2 regions of the Pseudoxanthobacter soli DSM 19599 genome follow, and region 2 is predicted to be linked to the other one. Evidence: predicted binding sites of a transcription regulator. Region 2 holds the regulator's gene; the other holds the start of a gene.
What was found. The regulator LexA, encoded in region 2, represses DNA repair genes until DNA is damaged. The targets are predictions, from matches to a motif close to TGTTCNNNNTGTGTTCNG.

Region 1 (7,778 bases), on a different contig from region 2:
GAACGCCCCCTTCATGCAGCTCAGCATCCCGAGCGCGAGGACGTCGACCTTCATGAAGCGCAGCACGTCGATGTCATCCTTGTCCCACTCGATCACCTGCCGGTCCGCCATGGCGGCGGGTTCGATCGGAACCAGCTCGTCGAGCCGGTCGTGGGTCAGCACGAAGCCGCCGGGGTGCTGGCTGAGGTGCCGCGGCGCGCCCGTCAGCCGGCCGGCCAGTTCGAGCGTCAGCTGCAGCCGGCGATCATCGAGATTGAGGTTGAGCCCCTCGAACTGCTCCTGCGCCACCCCGCCGCGCGACCAGCCCGAGATGTGGACGGACAGGCTTCGGATCAGGTCCTCCGGCAGGCCGAGCGCCTTGCCCACATCGCGCAGCGCGCCCCGGCTACGATAGCGGATCACCGTCGCGCACAGCGCGGCACGGTCGCGGCCATAGCTGTCGAGCACCCACTGCATCACCTCCTCGCGGCGGTTGTGCTCGAAATCCACGTCGATGTCGGGCGGCTCGTGGCGCTCCTCGCTGACGAAGCGCTCGAACAGGAGGTCGATGCGCTGCGGGTCGATGGAGGTGATCCCGAGCACGAAGCAGACCGCGCTGTTGGCCGCCGAGCCGCGCCCCTGGCAGAGAATGTCCTGCGAACGGGCATAGCGGACGATCGACAGCACGGTGAGGAAATAGGGCGCGTAGTCGAGCTTCCGGATCAGGGCGAGCTCATGTTGAAGCGTGGCGCGCACCTTGTCCGGCAGACCGGCGGGATAGCGCCAGGCCGCGCCGGCCCAGGTTTCCTTCTCCAGCGCCTCCTGCGCCGTCAGGCCGGGATGGATCCGTTCGTGCGGGTATTGATAGGAGAGTTCGTCGAGCGAGAACCGGCAGCGCTCCATGATCTCGACGGTGCGGGCGAGCGCGTCAGGATAGCGCGCGAACAGCCGGTGCATTTCCGGTGGCGGCTTGAGGTAGCGGTCCGCGTGCCGTTCCCGCCGCGCGCCGAGGTCGTCGATGGTGACGTTGTGGCGGATGCAGGTGACGACATCCTGCAGGATGCGCTGCTCGGGGGCGTGGAACAGGACGTCGTTGGTGACGACGGTCGCGACGCGCATCTTCGCCGCAAGGCCGGAAAGCTGCCAAAGCCGCAGCGGATCGTTCGGTCGCCGCCGCAGCGTCAGCGCCAGATAGGCGCGGTCGGCGAACGCCTCCGCGAGGCGGCCCAGTTGCAGGCGACAGAGATCGTCGGCCTCGTCGGGCACCAGAATGGCGATCAGCCCTTCGGCATGACCGGCGAGATCGTCCCATTCGAGATGGCACTTTCCCTTGCCGCCGCGCTTCTTGCCGAGCGACAGGAGCCGGCACAGCCGGGCATAGGCCGACCGGTCGGTTGGATAGACCAGCACCGACATGCCGTCGGCGAGATCGAGCCGGCAGCCGACGACGAGGCGCACCCCGGTGGCGCGCGCCGCCTCGTAGGCCCGCACCATGCCGGCGAGCGAGTTGCGGTCGACGATGCCGATAGCCTCGATGCCGAGCAGTGCCGCGGTGGCGAACAACTCCTCACACGACGAGGCCCCCCGCAGGAAACTGAAATGCGAGGACACCTGCAGTTCGGCATAGCGGGCGTGGGCGGACATCGTTCCACCCTCAGCCGAACAGACCGTGCAGGAACCAGCGGTGCGAGCCGGTGGCCGGGTCCTCGCCGTTGCCGGCGCGGAAGATCCAGTAGCGTTCGCCGGATTCGGCCTCGACGCGGAAATAGTCCCGCACCATGGTGGTCTCCTCTTCGCGCACCCACCATTCGCCGAAGATGCGTTCCGGCCCGTCGGCCCGCTTCACCCGCTGCCGTTCTCCCCGCCAGACGAAGAAGCTCGGCGGATGGTCCGGCAGGACGGTGAGCGTCTCGATCGGCTCCGGCCGCGCCAGCAGCCGGGTGGGGCGGGGCCAGGGATCGGTCCAGGTCGCGCCGGTCTCCGGCGCGAGCGGCGGAACGCGGCCGACGGACCGCTCGGGCAGGTCGCTCGCCACCGGCGCGGCGCGGTAGAGCCGGTGTTCCCCGACCCGGTTCGCCAGCGTATCCACCAGATCCGAGATGTCGGCCGCCGCTTCGCCGGAAAAAGACGCGGCGGCCTGCCGGTTTGCCAGAGGCTCGGCCATCGGCACGGCCAGCGTCATCGCCTCGATGCCGAAGCCCGGGGCGATGGTTTCGATCCGGTCGCACAGCAGGCGGCCGAGATGGCGCACGTCGCGCACGGGCAGGGCGGTTCCCACCCGCACGGCCTGGAGCGTGCCGTCGACCCGGTGGCAGAGGAGATCGAGCCTGCGGGCCCCGAGCCCCCGCGCTTCCAGCACCTCGCACAGCCGGCCGGCGATCAGGCCGATATGGCGGGCGATGGTTTCGGCCGACGAGATCGGCTCGGCGAACGCCCGGCGCACCTCCACCGGATCGGGCGGGCGGAGCGGATCGATGGGCTCCGCGATGCGGCCGAATGCCTGATCGAGCCGAAGGCCGGGCTCCGGGCCGAACCGCAGGGCGAGCGGGGCACGGGGGGCGGCCTCGACATCGGCCACGGAGCGGAAGCCGAGCAGGCGCAGGCCTGCCGCGGTTCCGGCGGCGAGCCGCAGGGCCGCGAGCGGCAGCGCGGCGATGTCGGCCCCGGCCTGTCCGGGCAGGCTCACATAAGTCGGTCGGACGGGTTGGGCCGGCCCGCGGCGCATCGAGCCGGATCGGCTCGAGCCTTGCCGCTGCGTCTGGTCCGGTCGCGTCAAGTCCTGTGGGGCGTCCTGCCGGGCGATGTCCTGCCGGGCGATGTCCTGCCGGGCGATGTCATGCCGGGCGATGTCCTGCCGCCCCTGGCCGTATCGCGCCAGTCCATGGGCCGCGCCCCAGCTGTCGGCGATGGCCGCGCGCGCCGCGATACCGGATGCGGCGAGCCGGTCCACGATATCCGCCAGCATCGCCGCCTCGCCGCCGTGAAGGTGGTCGGCGCCGCTCGTTTCGATCACGATGCCGTCCGGCGGGTCGACGGCGACCACGGGGGCGTAGCGCTGCTGCATCCACACGGCGAGCCGTTCGAGCGCCTCGGCGTCGCCACCCGGATCCGCGTCCTCGACGGCGAGACCGGGCACCATGATCCGCGCCCGGGTCGCTGGGATGCCGGCCCGAAGTCCGGCACGCATGGCGGCCGAATCCACGGCCAGCACCACCCGTCGCCGGCCGTCGTGGCCGATCAGGGCGAGCGGAACGTCAGCCGAAGGTACCGGACCGTTGCGCCGCCGGCGCACCCTGTCCGTGGGCCAGGTCGGAAGGAAGATAGAGACGACCCGTGTCATCGCAGGCCTCCAGTTCAAATTCCGCCGGTTCTCCGGCCCGGCAGCGCACCAGTTCCACCCGCCAGCGATGGCGGCCGACGCCCGGTACAGGCAGCGCCGCCGACGGCCGCACGGAGATGCGCCAGCGCGTCGCCGCCGCGGTGGGCAGACCGAATTCGGCCGCCTCCGCCCGGCGGCGCCAGCGGCGCAGCGCGATCCCGAGGCTGCCGGAGGTCTCGGCCGAAAGCTGCAGCCGGCGCGAGGCCGTCATGGAAAGGCGAGACACCTCCGCCACCACCGCCCCGAGGCCGCCATGGCGCAGCCCTTCCTCCGCGCAGGCGAGAACGGTGCGGTCGTCGTCCGCCTCCACGTAGATCACCCGGTCAGGCGCGAGGCCGGCCTGGGCGAGGGCGGGGGCGAACAGGTCGGGGCGGGTGAGGCACCACAGCACCTTGCCGCGGGTGCGGGCCGCCAGCCCCGCGGCGAACAGCGCCGCCGCAGCCCCATCGATGGCACCGCCGTCACCGCCGGTCACTTCGTGCAGCGCGCCCAGCGGCAGCCCGCCGTCCGGAAGGCGGCGGTCCACCTCCACCACGCCGAACGGAAGCACGGCCCGGGCAGGACGGTCTCCGCTCTCGATCCGGCGGATGCGGGCGCGCAGCGCCTCAAGGGCAGGGTGGGGCGTCACGATCCACATCGACCTCCGAAATCGCCGTGCACATGTTCTCTTTTTGTTCTTATTTTCGCGAGGGAGAGTCAAGAGGGATCGCCTTGTGGTCCAGCCGGTGGGCTGGACGATCACCTGTCGGCAGGGAAACGGACGTCCACCAGGCGATCGCTGCCACCCACGATTGCTGCCCTGTGGAAGGAGGGTTCTATCCGGTTGTTTGAAAAAACGATTTCCGCAGCGCCTTTGTCGGGATACAGGATCTGCCCAGCTTGAGCGCATGTCCACGCCGAGGTGGACACCTGAAGGGCCTTCGAATGCTGAAGATTGTCCGCCTGCTCTTCCTGTTGCTGGTGATCGCCGCGCAGCCTGCCGCCGCGCAGACCGACAACCCGCTCGATCCGATGGATACGTCCAGCCCCAGCGCCACCTACCAGTCCTTCGTCGACGCGGCGAAGCGGATCGAGGCGCAGTACATGGATTACATCGCCGGCAAGACGGTCGCGAAGGCGCTCGCGCTGCGCCACAGCATCGACCGCGTGCGGCGCCTGATGGATCTGAGCACCCTGCCGCCGGCCACGCGGCTGAAGGTCGGCAACGCCGCCTTCGGCTACCTGCTCGATATCCTTGCCCGGCTTCCCCCGTTCAATCCGGCGGACATTCCCGGTGCGAGCGGGCGCGACTGGGGCAAACTGCCGCCGAAATGGGACATTCCGGGCACGGAAATCCGCATCGCCCGCGTCGAGACGGGACCGCGGGCGGGCGAATACCTGTTCACCGCCGAGAGCATCGAGAACCTCCCGGACTATTATTCCATCATCATTCACAGGCCCCGCGTTCAGCCGGGCCTCTACAACAGCTTCCATCAGGAACAGATCAACTTCACAGGCCCGTTCATCCCCGACCGGTGGGTCAGGCAGATTCCGAAGCCGCTCCAGCAGACTTTCCTGGACACGCCGATCTGGAAAGAGATCGTGATCGTGGCCGCGATCCTGCTGGTGCTGTTCCTGATGATCGGCTGGACGCGCTTCGCTCACCGCATGGCAAAAGACGCCGGCCATGTCGGGCGTCTGGCCTGGCATCTGGCGGTGCCGCTGATGCTCCTGTTCCTCTACACGCTCTACCAGAGGATGGTGGCCATCCAGATCAACCTCTTCGGCGACTTCGCCGCCGGCGAGAGCATCCTCAGCGCGGTCGTTTCCTATGCCGCGGCGGCCTGGGCGGCATGGATCGCCTGCTTCCTGGTGGTGGAGGCGGTGATCGCGTCGCCCAGCATCCCCGACAACAGCTACGACGCGCATCTGCTGCGCCTCGCGGCCCGGCTCGCGGCGGTGCTGTCGTCCGGCACCATCCTCATCTACGGCGCGAACGACATCGGCATCCCGGCACTCGGTCTCGTCGCCGGCCTCGGCGTCGGCGGCTTCGCCCTCGCGCTCGCCTCGCAGTCCACCATCGAGAACCTGTTCGGCGGCCTTTCGATCTTCGCGGACCGTCCCTTCCGGGTCGGCGATTTCATCCATTATGGCGGCGGCTCGGGCTCGGTCGAAACGATCGGACCACGTTCGAGCCGCATCCGCGCGCCGGACGGCTCCCTCATCACGGTGCCGAACAGCGACCTCGCCAAGATGCACATCACCAATTCGTCGATGCGCAACAAGTGCCTGTTCCTGCATACCCTCAACCTGCGCTGCGATGTCTCGCCCGACATCATAAGAACGTTGCTCCACGACCTTCAGGCCCTTGTCGACGGCGAGGATGCATTGGAAAAGTCGCCGGGAATGCCACGCGTGACTCTCACGGCCATCGGGCCGCTCGCGCTCCAGGTGGAAATCCGCGGCTATGTGCTGATGTCGGACTACGGTGCGTTCCTGAAAATCCAGCAGGCCCTCATCCTGGCCATACTCGAACGGGTCGAGGCGGCTGGAGACATTCTTGCCGTTCCGGCTCTGCAGCTTTCGTCCGAAGCAGCCGGGAGAAAGGCGGGCTAGCTCGCTGGGGGTGCCCCCGATTTACGCCGCAGCCGGAGAGGTGCCGATGGACGCTGTTCCGCCGCCTATCGTGGGCGATACCGTAACCCTCGGCATGTACGACCTGCCCATGTTGCGGGAGGCGAACGATCGTCTGTGGGCCTATCTCCGCGACCGCCTCGTCGCGAGGGGTTGGCGAGGGGTGCCGGAGCTGATCGACCGCTCGCGTGCCATCGACGACGCGCTCGCCGACCCGGGCCTCGTGCTCGGTCACACCTGCGGCTATCCCCTGCGCACGCGTTTCGCCGGCCGGCTCCGCGTCGTGGCGACGCCGGACTATCGCGGGCCTTACGCATCCGGCGGCCGCCATTGCAGCGTCGTCGTGGTGCGGCACGACGATCCGGCGGCGGATCTCGCCGCCCTGTATGGCCGCGTCGCCGCGGTCAACGGCTTCGACAGCAACACCGGCATGAACCTTCTGCGTGCGGCCGTCGCGCCGCTCGCCGGGGGGCAGGCCTTCTTCGGCGGCGTGCTCGAAACCGGCGCCCATGTGGCGAGCCTCGCCGCCGTTGCCGACGGCATGGCGGACGTGGCCGCCATCGATGGCGTGACGTTCGACCTCGTCGCCCGCCACACGCCGGACGATGTCGCCGGCGTCCGCGTGCTCACCCGCACCGCCGACAGCCCGAACCTGCCGTTGGTCACCCGGATGGGTGCGCCGGACGCGCTCGTGGCCGCATTGCGTGCCGCGCTCGATGAGGCCGCCCGCGCGCCCGAGCTGGCCGCGGCCCGCGAGGCGTTGGGCCTCGCCGGCTTCCTCGTCCTGCCGGACGAGGCCTATGACCGCGTGCTGGAACTGGAACGCGCGGCGGCGGCGGCCGGCTATCCGCGGCTGGCCTGAAGCCGTCGCCTTTCGCAGGCTGGAAACCTCTCCGTCTGCCGCGGCCGCCCCGCGCTACATCACGCGCGGATGGCGCGGATCGTCGTGGCCGCGCACCAGGAAGCGGCGGATGATGTCGCCGTAGCCGCGATAGACGAGGCCGCCATTGTAGGCGATCAGCTCCTCACGCTCGGCGCGATAGAGCGCCGGCAACCGGTACCACGGCACCAGCGGCTTCAGGTGGTGCAGCACGTGCAGGTTGTTGTTGAGATAGAGCAGGCCGAGCAGCCCGCCGTTCTCCACGATCGCCGTGCGTTCCTCGTGCCGTTCGGCGAAGCGGTGCTCCGCGAACGAGCGCAGCCGGGTCAGTGCCGCGCCCGAATAGACGAAAGCGAGGAGATAGATCCAGGCCGGCATGCCGCAGACGGCCACGGCCCACACCAGAACCAGCGCCACGCCGAAACCATGACGCACCCAGATGCGTTGAGCCTTTCGATTCCCGGCGAGGCACGTCCGGGCCTCCGAAACCAGGAATCCCCCGATCATGATCAGCGGCCCGATGATCAGGCGCCCGAGCAGCGTCATGTTGAACCGCAGCAGCCATTGCCAGGGCCTGCCGAGCCGGTCCCAGCGGGCACCGGCGAGATATGCCGATTCCGGATCCTCGATCGGGTCCGTCAGGAACTCGTCGCGATGATGGCGCAGGTGCGTGACGCGATAGACCGCATAGGGCAGCCACAGCGACAGCGGCGGCCAGCCGAGAGCGTCGTTTACCCGCCGGCTGCGGGTCGGATGGCCGTGCATCACCTCATGCTGCAGGGAACCCTGCCAGGCGACCAGCCATCCTCCCGCAAGGCAGAGCACCGGAAGCGGCACCTCGGCCCAGAACCACGTCAGGGCCAGCCAGCCGCCATAGATGAGGGCGGCGAGCCCCACCGTCGGCCATTCGACGGCGGAAAAGCGGTC
Region 2 (7,778 bases):
CCTACAAGATTCAGGAAGTCATCAAGCGCCGCCAGGTGTTGCTGGTTCAGGTCGTGAAGGAGGAGCGCGGCAACAAGGGTGCGGCGCTGACCACCTATCTGTCGCTCGCCGGCCGCTATTCCGTGCTGATGCCGAACACCGCCCGCGGCGGCGGCATCTCGCGCAAGATCACCTCCGCCCAGGACCGCAAGCGCCTGAAGAAGATCGCGAGCGATCTAGAGGTGCCGGAGGGGATGGGCGTGATCCTGCGCACCGCAGGCGCCAGCCGTACCAAGGTCGAGGTCAAGCGCGACTTCGAGTATCTGCTGCGGCTGTGGGAGAACGTGCGCGACCTGACGCTGCGCTCCTCCGCCCCTGCCCTCGTCTATGAGGAAGGCAGCCTGATCAAGCGCTCGATCCGCGACCTCTACAACAAGGACATCGACGAGGTCCTGGTCGGCGGCGACGAGGGCTATCGCGAGGCCAAGGACTTCATGCGCATGCTCATGCCGAGCCATGCGAAGAACGTGAAGGCCTACAAGGACCCCTCGCCGCTGTTCACGCGCTTCGGCGTCGAGGCGCAGCTCGATGCGATGTTCTCGCCCCAGGTGACACTGAAGTCGGGCGGCTACATCGTCATCAACCAGACCGAGGCGCTCGTCTCCATCGACGTGAACTCGGGACGCTCCACCCGCGAGCACAACATCGAGGACACCGCCGTCCAGACCAATCTGGAGGCGGCGGACGAAGTCGCGCGCCAGCTGCGTCTGCGCGACCTCGCGGGCCTGATCGTCATCGACTTCATCGACATGGAGGAGAACAAGAACAACCGCGCAGTCGAACGCCGGTTGAAGGAGGCGCTGAAGTCCGATCGCGCCCGCATCCAGGTCGGCCGTATCTCGCATTTCGGCCTGATGGAGATGTCGCGCCAGCGCATCCGCACCGGCGTGGTGGAAAGCTCCACCCAGGTGTGCCCGCACTGCTTCGGCACCGGCGTCGTGCGCTCCACGGAATCGGTCGCGCTCCATGTGCTGCGCACCATCGAGGAAGCGCTTCTGAAGAGCGCCGCGCACAATCTCAACGTCCGCACCCGCACGGCCGTCGCGCTTTACATCCTCAACCAGAAGCGCCGCCACCTTGCCGACATCGAAGCCCGTTTCGGTGTCCAGATCAGCATCTCGGCTGACGAGGGCCTCGGCACGCACCATCACGCCGTCGAAAAGGGCGAGCTCGCGGTTCGCGACCCGAACCTGCCGCCCCCGCCCGGCCTCTCGTCGGTGGTTCACGTCGATTCGGTCGATCCGGATGCCCTGATCGAGGAGGAGCCGGAGGAGGCGGAAGACGTCGCCGAAGAGGCGCCGGAGCAGCCGTCGCCCCAGCAGGCCGGTTCCGAGAACGGCGAAGGCAATCGTAAGCGCCGCCGCCGTCGCCGCCGCCGTCGTGGCGGCGAGAACGGCGCCCGCGAGGCCAACGCCTCGGGTGAAGTCGAGCAGGGTGAAGACGACGGCGACGACGAGGGCGACGAGCACGCTCCGGCCGGGATCGCAGGCGAAGCCGTCGAGACGGCCGCCATCGGGATCGAAACCGGGACGGTGACAGCCGAAGACACGGATGCCGATGAGGCACCGGCATCGCCGGACATCGCCGTCCCATCGGAGACGATGTCGGCGGAGACCGTGTCGTCGGAAGGCGAGGCTTCGGAAGGTCAGCCTTCCGGTGCCGCTTCCCCGGACGCCGAAGCCGAAGCTCAGTCTGCCGAGGTCTCGGAAGAGGATGCCGCGGCCGCGCGTCGTCGTCGCGGTCGTCGCGGCGGACGCCGCCGTCGCGAGACGACCGAAGAGACCGACGCTGCCGAGACGAACGCCGCGACCGTGCAGGGCGGCGAGGAACCGGCCCTGGCCACCTCCCCGGCTGCCGACGAGACGCCGGCCGAGGCCGTCGCACCGGAGGCCGTGCACGATGCCACTCCCGAGACCGTCGCTGCGGCGCCGGCCGAAGAAGGTCACGAGGTCGTAGCGGCGCAGACCGCGGAGCCGGAGACCGCGGAACTGGCGACCGAGTCGCCTTCAGCCGAAGCGTCGCATGAGTCCGCGCCTGCCGAACCCGAGCCCGCAGCACCTGCGGCGGCCGAGGACACCTCCACCGCGAGCGAAGAGGCCGCATCCTGGAACGACGCGCCCGAGCAGCACCACGCCGGGGATAGCGGTTCCGAGGCGCCGGAGCCGGCTCCCGAGGCACCCGCCGCCGAACCGGAGGTCGACGACCGGCCGAAGCGCTCCGGCTGGTGGCAGCGGCGCTCGTTCTTCTGAGCGCCACTGGCCGCCCCAGGAACCCGCCGGGCTCCGAAGACGGTCCGCAGCGATGCCCCGACTGAGGGACACCGCGCTAGACGTGGATGCGCATGAAACTGTCCCCCGGATCGCCCGATCCGGGGGGCAGTTTCGCTTTCAGGCGTGCTCGATCCCGCCTCGCGGTCGCTTCACTCCGCCGCTTGCTTCACTCCGCCACTTGCGGACCTGTACCGCCCGGATGCACCACGACGGTCGCGGACAGGCCGGAAATCAGTGGGACGCCCTCCGGTACCTCGCCCAGGCGGATGCGCACCGGAATGCGCTGCGCCAGCCGGATCCACTCGAACTCCGGATCGACCCTCGCCAGAAGTCCCGCCGTGGCATTGGCATCGCCGATGGCACGGCTGATCCCCTCAACCTTTCCTTCGATCTGCGCGTCGCCGGCCATGAGCGTCACGGTCGCGGCATCGCCGACGCGGATAAAGGGAAGCTTCGTTTCCATGAAGTAGGCGTAGACATAGAATGAATGCCGGTCGACGACCGCGAGCACGCCGTTGCCCACGCGCGCGTAGTCCCCGACCGTCGCCGTGAGGTTCGTGACATAGCCGTCGACCGGCGAACGTACCTCCGCCCGCGTCAGGTCGATCTCGGCGCTCGCGAGCGTCGCCTCGGCCGCCGCCAGATCGGCGCCCGCCTCCGCGGCCCTGGTCGTCGACTTCTCGACATTCTCGACCGAGATCGCGGAGGTATCGGACGCACGCAGGCGGGAGTCGCGGTCGGCGTCGTCCTGGGCGAGCGTCAGGGCCTGCCGACGCTGAGCTACGGCGGCCTGGGCCTGCTGAACCGCCACCTGGAAGCGTTGCCGGTCGATGACGAACAGCACGTCGCCCTTCCTTATCTCCTGATTGTCCTTCACGTTGATCGCGTCGATCAGGCCGGAGACGTCCGGGGCGATCTCCACGACGTTCGCAAGCACGCGGGCGTCGCGTGTCCATGGCGCCAGCGTGTAGAACGCCCAGAGCCGCCAGCCGACGAGGACGGCCGCCGCGACCACGACGAGCGTCACGACCATACGAATGCCCCGGCTCGTCACAGCCATCGCACACCTCCCGCCAGCGTTGTCACGCCCAGAGCAAGCACGTAAAGCGCGGTATCGAACAGTGTGGAATGCCACACGAAGCGATAGAACCCGGTCCGCTTCAGCACTAGTCGCGCGAGACCGAAGGGCACGAGCGCCAGCACCAGCCAGAGCATCATCGGCGCGAGATAGAAGCCGAACAGGTCGATGTTGCCGAAATTGCCCGGCTCCAGCCAGGACCAGGAGACTGATGGTGGAACCTCGACCGGCAGGGCGGCCGAAGGTGCGATGGGCGGTGACGTTGCGGCGAGAGGCATGGGTCTGCTCTCAATCCTTCGGAAATGCGCGCAGCAGATAGGGGCGGTCGAAGCCGAAGCGGTCGGCGATGAAGCGCAGCGAGGAGGCTGCGCGCAGGACGCTCGCCGCCATATCGGACGCCGGTTCCAAGGCGACCTCTGCCAGCCGCGCACGCATTTCGGCGACCGCGGCCTCGGCCCGCGAGACGACCGCATCGGCGTCGGCGGGAGCGTCCGCCAGCATGGCGAACGCCGCGGCGAGGCTGTTGAGGCACGCATCGATCGCCCTCCGGCCATCCGGCGGCATCGCCGGATCGCTCATGAAGCGGCGCAGCAGGCCGAGTTCAAGGCAGGACGAGGCCACGCCGAGCGAACCGCGCAGAAACGTCTCGTCGCCCGGCCGGTCCAGATCGAGGCGAGGCAGCAACGCGGCGAGGTCTTCGAGCGCCTCGCGGTGCGCCCTGCGCGGAGCCGCCCGTCCACCCGCCACGGCGGCGAGGCGGCGCATGCCGGCAGCAAGTGCCCTGCGCCGCGCGGGCCGCGACGTCACCGGCACGAGATTGAAGAACACCAGGCCGATGCCGAAGCCGAACAGCAGCCCCAGGGCGGAGTTCGCGAACACACCGGGTTCGGGTCGGTAGACGTTGCCGCTGCCCATGTAGGCGACGAAGAACGACGTGAACCCGGCGCCGGGAAAGGCGTATCGCGGCGTCCCCATGACGAGCCCGGCCGGAACGAGCACGATCATCAGTGCCAGCGAAAGCGAAAGGAAGCCTTCGAGGGACGGCAGCACCAGCACCATGTAGGCATAGGCCATGACGAGCCCGCAGGCCACGAACAGGGTGTATGGCAGGCCGATCCGCGCGGGATCGTCCTGGTTGATCGCGAAGAAGATCATGATCCCGAAGCCCTCGAGCGCCGAGAATCCGGCGGTCCAGGTTGTCGCGCTCCAGAACAGGGCAACCGCGACGAGCCCGAGGCTCGCCCGCAGTCCCTGCAGGATCGCCTCGCGGTCGTCGACGGGCGCGCGTGGCTTGGAGCGCGCAGGCCCGCGCTTGGGATGTGCCGCCGCGCGCATGCTCGCCGCCTCCGCCGTCATCACCATGGCGAGCCCATGGACCATCTCGCCAGTACGCCGCAGGATCAGGAGCGCATTCGCCAGCGGCTCAAGGGGACACGTTCCGGCATGCCCTTCGAGATCCGCGGCGGCCTGCGCGACATCTCGATGGGCGTCGCGCAGTCGCTGGCGGACCTCCCTCGCGCCGCTGAACCGCGGCAGGTCGTCTGACAGCGTCCGCAGCACTCGCTGGACATCGCGGAGCGCCGGTTCCAGCCGGTCGTTGATCGCCTCGTCCTGTGCGCCGCGGATATCTTCCAGCCGGACATAGAGACCGCGCACCACGGCCAGCACGGCGAGAAACTCGGAGAGCGCCCGATGGAGCGTCTCATCGTCGACGCGCCGGTCCGGCCCCTCGAACGCGGTGTAAGATCGCAGCGCATCGAACTTGACGACATCCGCCACCATCCGCCGCCGCATCCGCATCAGGGTGTCGAACGGCGTGCCCGGCTGCAGCGCGGCGACGCCGAATGCAGCCAGCCCGGAGACGTTGGCATAGAGCGCGGCACGCAGCACGTCGCTCGCATAGCGCGGCATGACCAGCACGCTCGCCGCTGTCGAACACAGGATGCCGAGAATGATCTCGGTCGAGCGATCGAGCGCGATGGTCCACGCGGTCGTTGGCGCGGCTGCGCCCTCGAAACCGACGAGAAGCGCAGTGAAGCCGGCAAGGAGAACGCCGTAAGCCGCGAAGTAGCGGGCTCTGGTGGCCGCATATGTCGTGGCGAAGTACCACACGGCCAGACACCCGACGAGTGCGACGGGAGCCTCCGCATAAAGCGCGACGGCGACGAGGCCGGCGATCGCCCCGGCGATCGTGCCGGCGATCCGATAGAAACCCTTTGCGATCGATGCGCCGGCGGTCGGCTGGGCAAGGAGATAGACGGTGAGGATCGACCACTGCGGATCCTGCAGGCCGAGCCAGTAAGCGATGGCGAGGGCGACCAGCCCCGCCACTGCTGTCCGCAATGCGTAAACGACGTTCCGCCAGCCAATATCGATCGAGAGCGCATCCGGCCACAGGCCGCGGATTACCCCCGCCGTAGCCATCGAAGCACCTTCCCCCTTGTTGGCCGATCGCAGCCCGAATGCGCGTGAACCTTCGCCGCACGAACGAGGAGGATAAGCCAGCGCGACCGGAAGTGGGGGCGGAATTTTCCTGCGCAGGGCGTCTCAAAGCCACGGCGGGATGGCGGGACGTGTGCGCTTGGAAAACCCACGTTTCGGCAACCCGCCGAACCGAAGCCCGACTGACAGCCTGTGCCGTGCGCCGCGTCGTCTCGTCGCCCGATCTAAAATTCCTCTTTGAAATCAGTCTACTCGCGCGAATGAGGGCGACCGCGGCCGAAACGTCCCGCTCACGCGTGTCACGAGCCACAACGTCTTGAAGAACACCGGAAATTAACCGTTGCGGAACACAACTGGAACGAATAACGTTCGTTCCTGATTTGTACACCCTTCGATCTTGACTCGGACTTGAATCGTCCCCGCTCCGGATCAAAGGCTGCGCGCGGGGAAGACAGTCGTCCATATCTCCGCGCGCGACGTGCCGCCGTTCGTTCTGATCTCATGCCGAGAGGGGCAGATGCTCACGCGCAAGCAATATGAGCTGTTGATGTTCATCCATGAGCGGCTCAAGGAAAGCGGCGTTCCCCCTTCCTTCGAGGAGATGAAGGAGGCCCTCGACCTGCGCTCGAAGTCCGGCATTCACCGGCTGATCACGGCTCTCGAGGAACGCGGCTTCGTGCGCCGCCTGCCGAACAGGGCCCGCGCGCTCGAGGTGGTGCGCCTACCCGATTCGGTCTCGCAAAGCCCGGCCGCCCGGCCGCGCGGCTTCTCGCCGAGCGTCATCTCCGGTGCGCGGGATCGGACGCCCGAGCCCGCGCCTCCGCCCGTCACGACACGGGCGCAGCCGGAGCGCGCGGTCAACATGCTGGACGTACCGGTCATGGGCCGCATCGCTGCCGGCGTGCCGATCGCCGCGATCCAGACCCAAAGCCACAGCATCACGCTGCCGTCCGAGATGCTGCCGCCGGGCGAGCATTTCGCACTCGAAGTGCGTGGCGACTCGATGATCGAGGCCGGCATCCTCGACGGCGATACCGTCGTCATCCGCCGTTCGGACAGCGCGGACACCGGCGACATCGTGGTCGCGCTGGTCGACGGCGAGGAGGCCACGCTGAAGCGGCTGCGCCGCAAGGGTGCCTCCATCGCGCTCGAAGCGGCGAACCCCGCCTACGAGACCCGGATCTTCGGGCCGGACCGCGTGCGCGTTCAGGGCAAGCTCGTCGCCCTGCTGCGCCGGTACTGACGTCGCGTTCTCCTGCGCGCATTGGCACGCCGACCGGGATTGGCGCCCCGGAATAAGAGGTGTGAGATCTGTGGCTTGGGATCGGCGGCAGGGGTCTGCAGCCAGGATCTGAGCATGGCGTCGCCGCGCGGGGACCAATGCCCCTGGATCTTCGATCCGGGACTCTCAAGCGCCGGCTCTCTGAGACGGGCCGGCTGCTTGGGAGACGTGCGCCCGGGATCTCTGCGGCGGCGCCGGCGGGCGGCCTTGGCCTGCCGCGTCATCGCCGGGTCCGCCTTCGGCGCTTCCGTGATCGGCCGGGCCGGTTTATGGTCCGCGGCGCTCTTGAAGTGGCGTCGCCTTGAGCCGACGCCTTCGGGTCTGTCGGAAGGGAATGCTGTGATGTCTGGAGAGGGAAAGCGGCTTTCGGATGATGCGGCCGGGTCCGTGACGCCGGTGGTGCTGTCGGGCGGCACGGGAACGCGGCTGTGGCCGCTGTCGCGGGAGGCCTATCCGAAGCAGCTCCTGCCGCTGACGAGCGAGCGCACCCTCATCCAGGAAACCGTGCGCCGCTGCGCCGATCCCGCGCTCTATCGCAGCCCCGTCATCATCACCAACGCCGAGCACCGCTTCGTCATCGCCGAGCAGCTGCGCGAGATGGGCGTCGAGCCCGCCGCCGTCGTGCTGGAGCCCGTCGGCCGCAACACCGCCGCCGCCGCCACAATCG

Region 1: BUF17_RS19580 (ImuA family protein) is a predicted target of LexA. The motif match lies at 4,020-4,037, and genes of this name have one in related genera.

What each region holds. Positions count from the first base shown of each region.
Region 1 covers NZ_FRXO01000012.1:29,638-37,415, forward strand. The annotation lists gene BUF17_RS19570 (error-prone DNA polymerase) at 1-1,623, opposite strand, end outside; gene BUF17_RS23040 (DUF6504 family protein) at 1,634-3,118, opposite strand; gene BUF17_RS19580 (ImuA family protein) at 3,234-3,986, opposite strand; gene BUF17_RS19585 (mechanosensitive ion channel family protein) at 4,283-5,953, shown strand; gene BUF17_RS19590 (phosphate/phosphite/phosphonate ABC transporter substrate-binding protein) at 6,000-6,833, shown strand; gene BUF17_RS19595 (fatty acid desaturase) at 6,888-7,778, opposite strand, start outside.
Region 2 covers NZ_FRXO01000001.1:1,054,910-1,062,687, forward strand. The annotation lists gene BUF17_RS04475 (ribonuclease E/G) at 1-2,288, shown strand, start outside; gene BUF17_RS04480 (efflux RND transporter periplasmic adaptor subunit) at 2,476-3,369, opposite strand; gene BUF17_RS23175 (DUF1656 domain-containing protein) at 3,360-3,665, opposite strand; gene BUF17_RS04490 (FUSC family protein) at 3,676-5,811, opposite strand; gene lexA (transcriptional repressor LexA) at 6,347-7,072, shown strand; partial or broken gene BUF17_RS04500 (sugar phosphate nucleotidyltransferase) at 7,454-7,778, shown strand, end outside.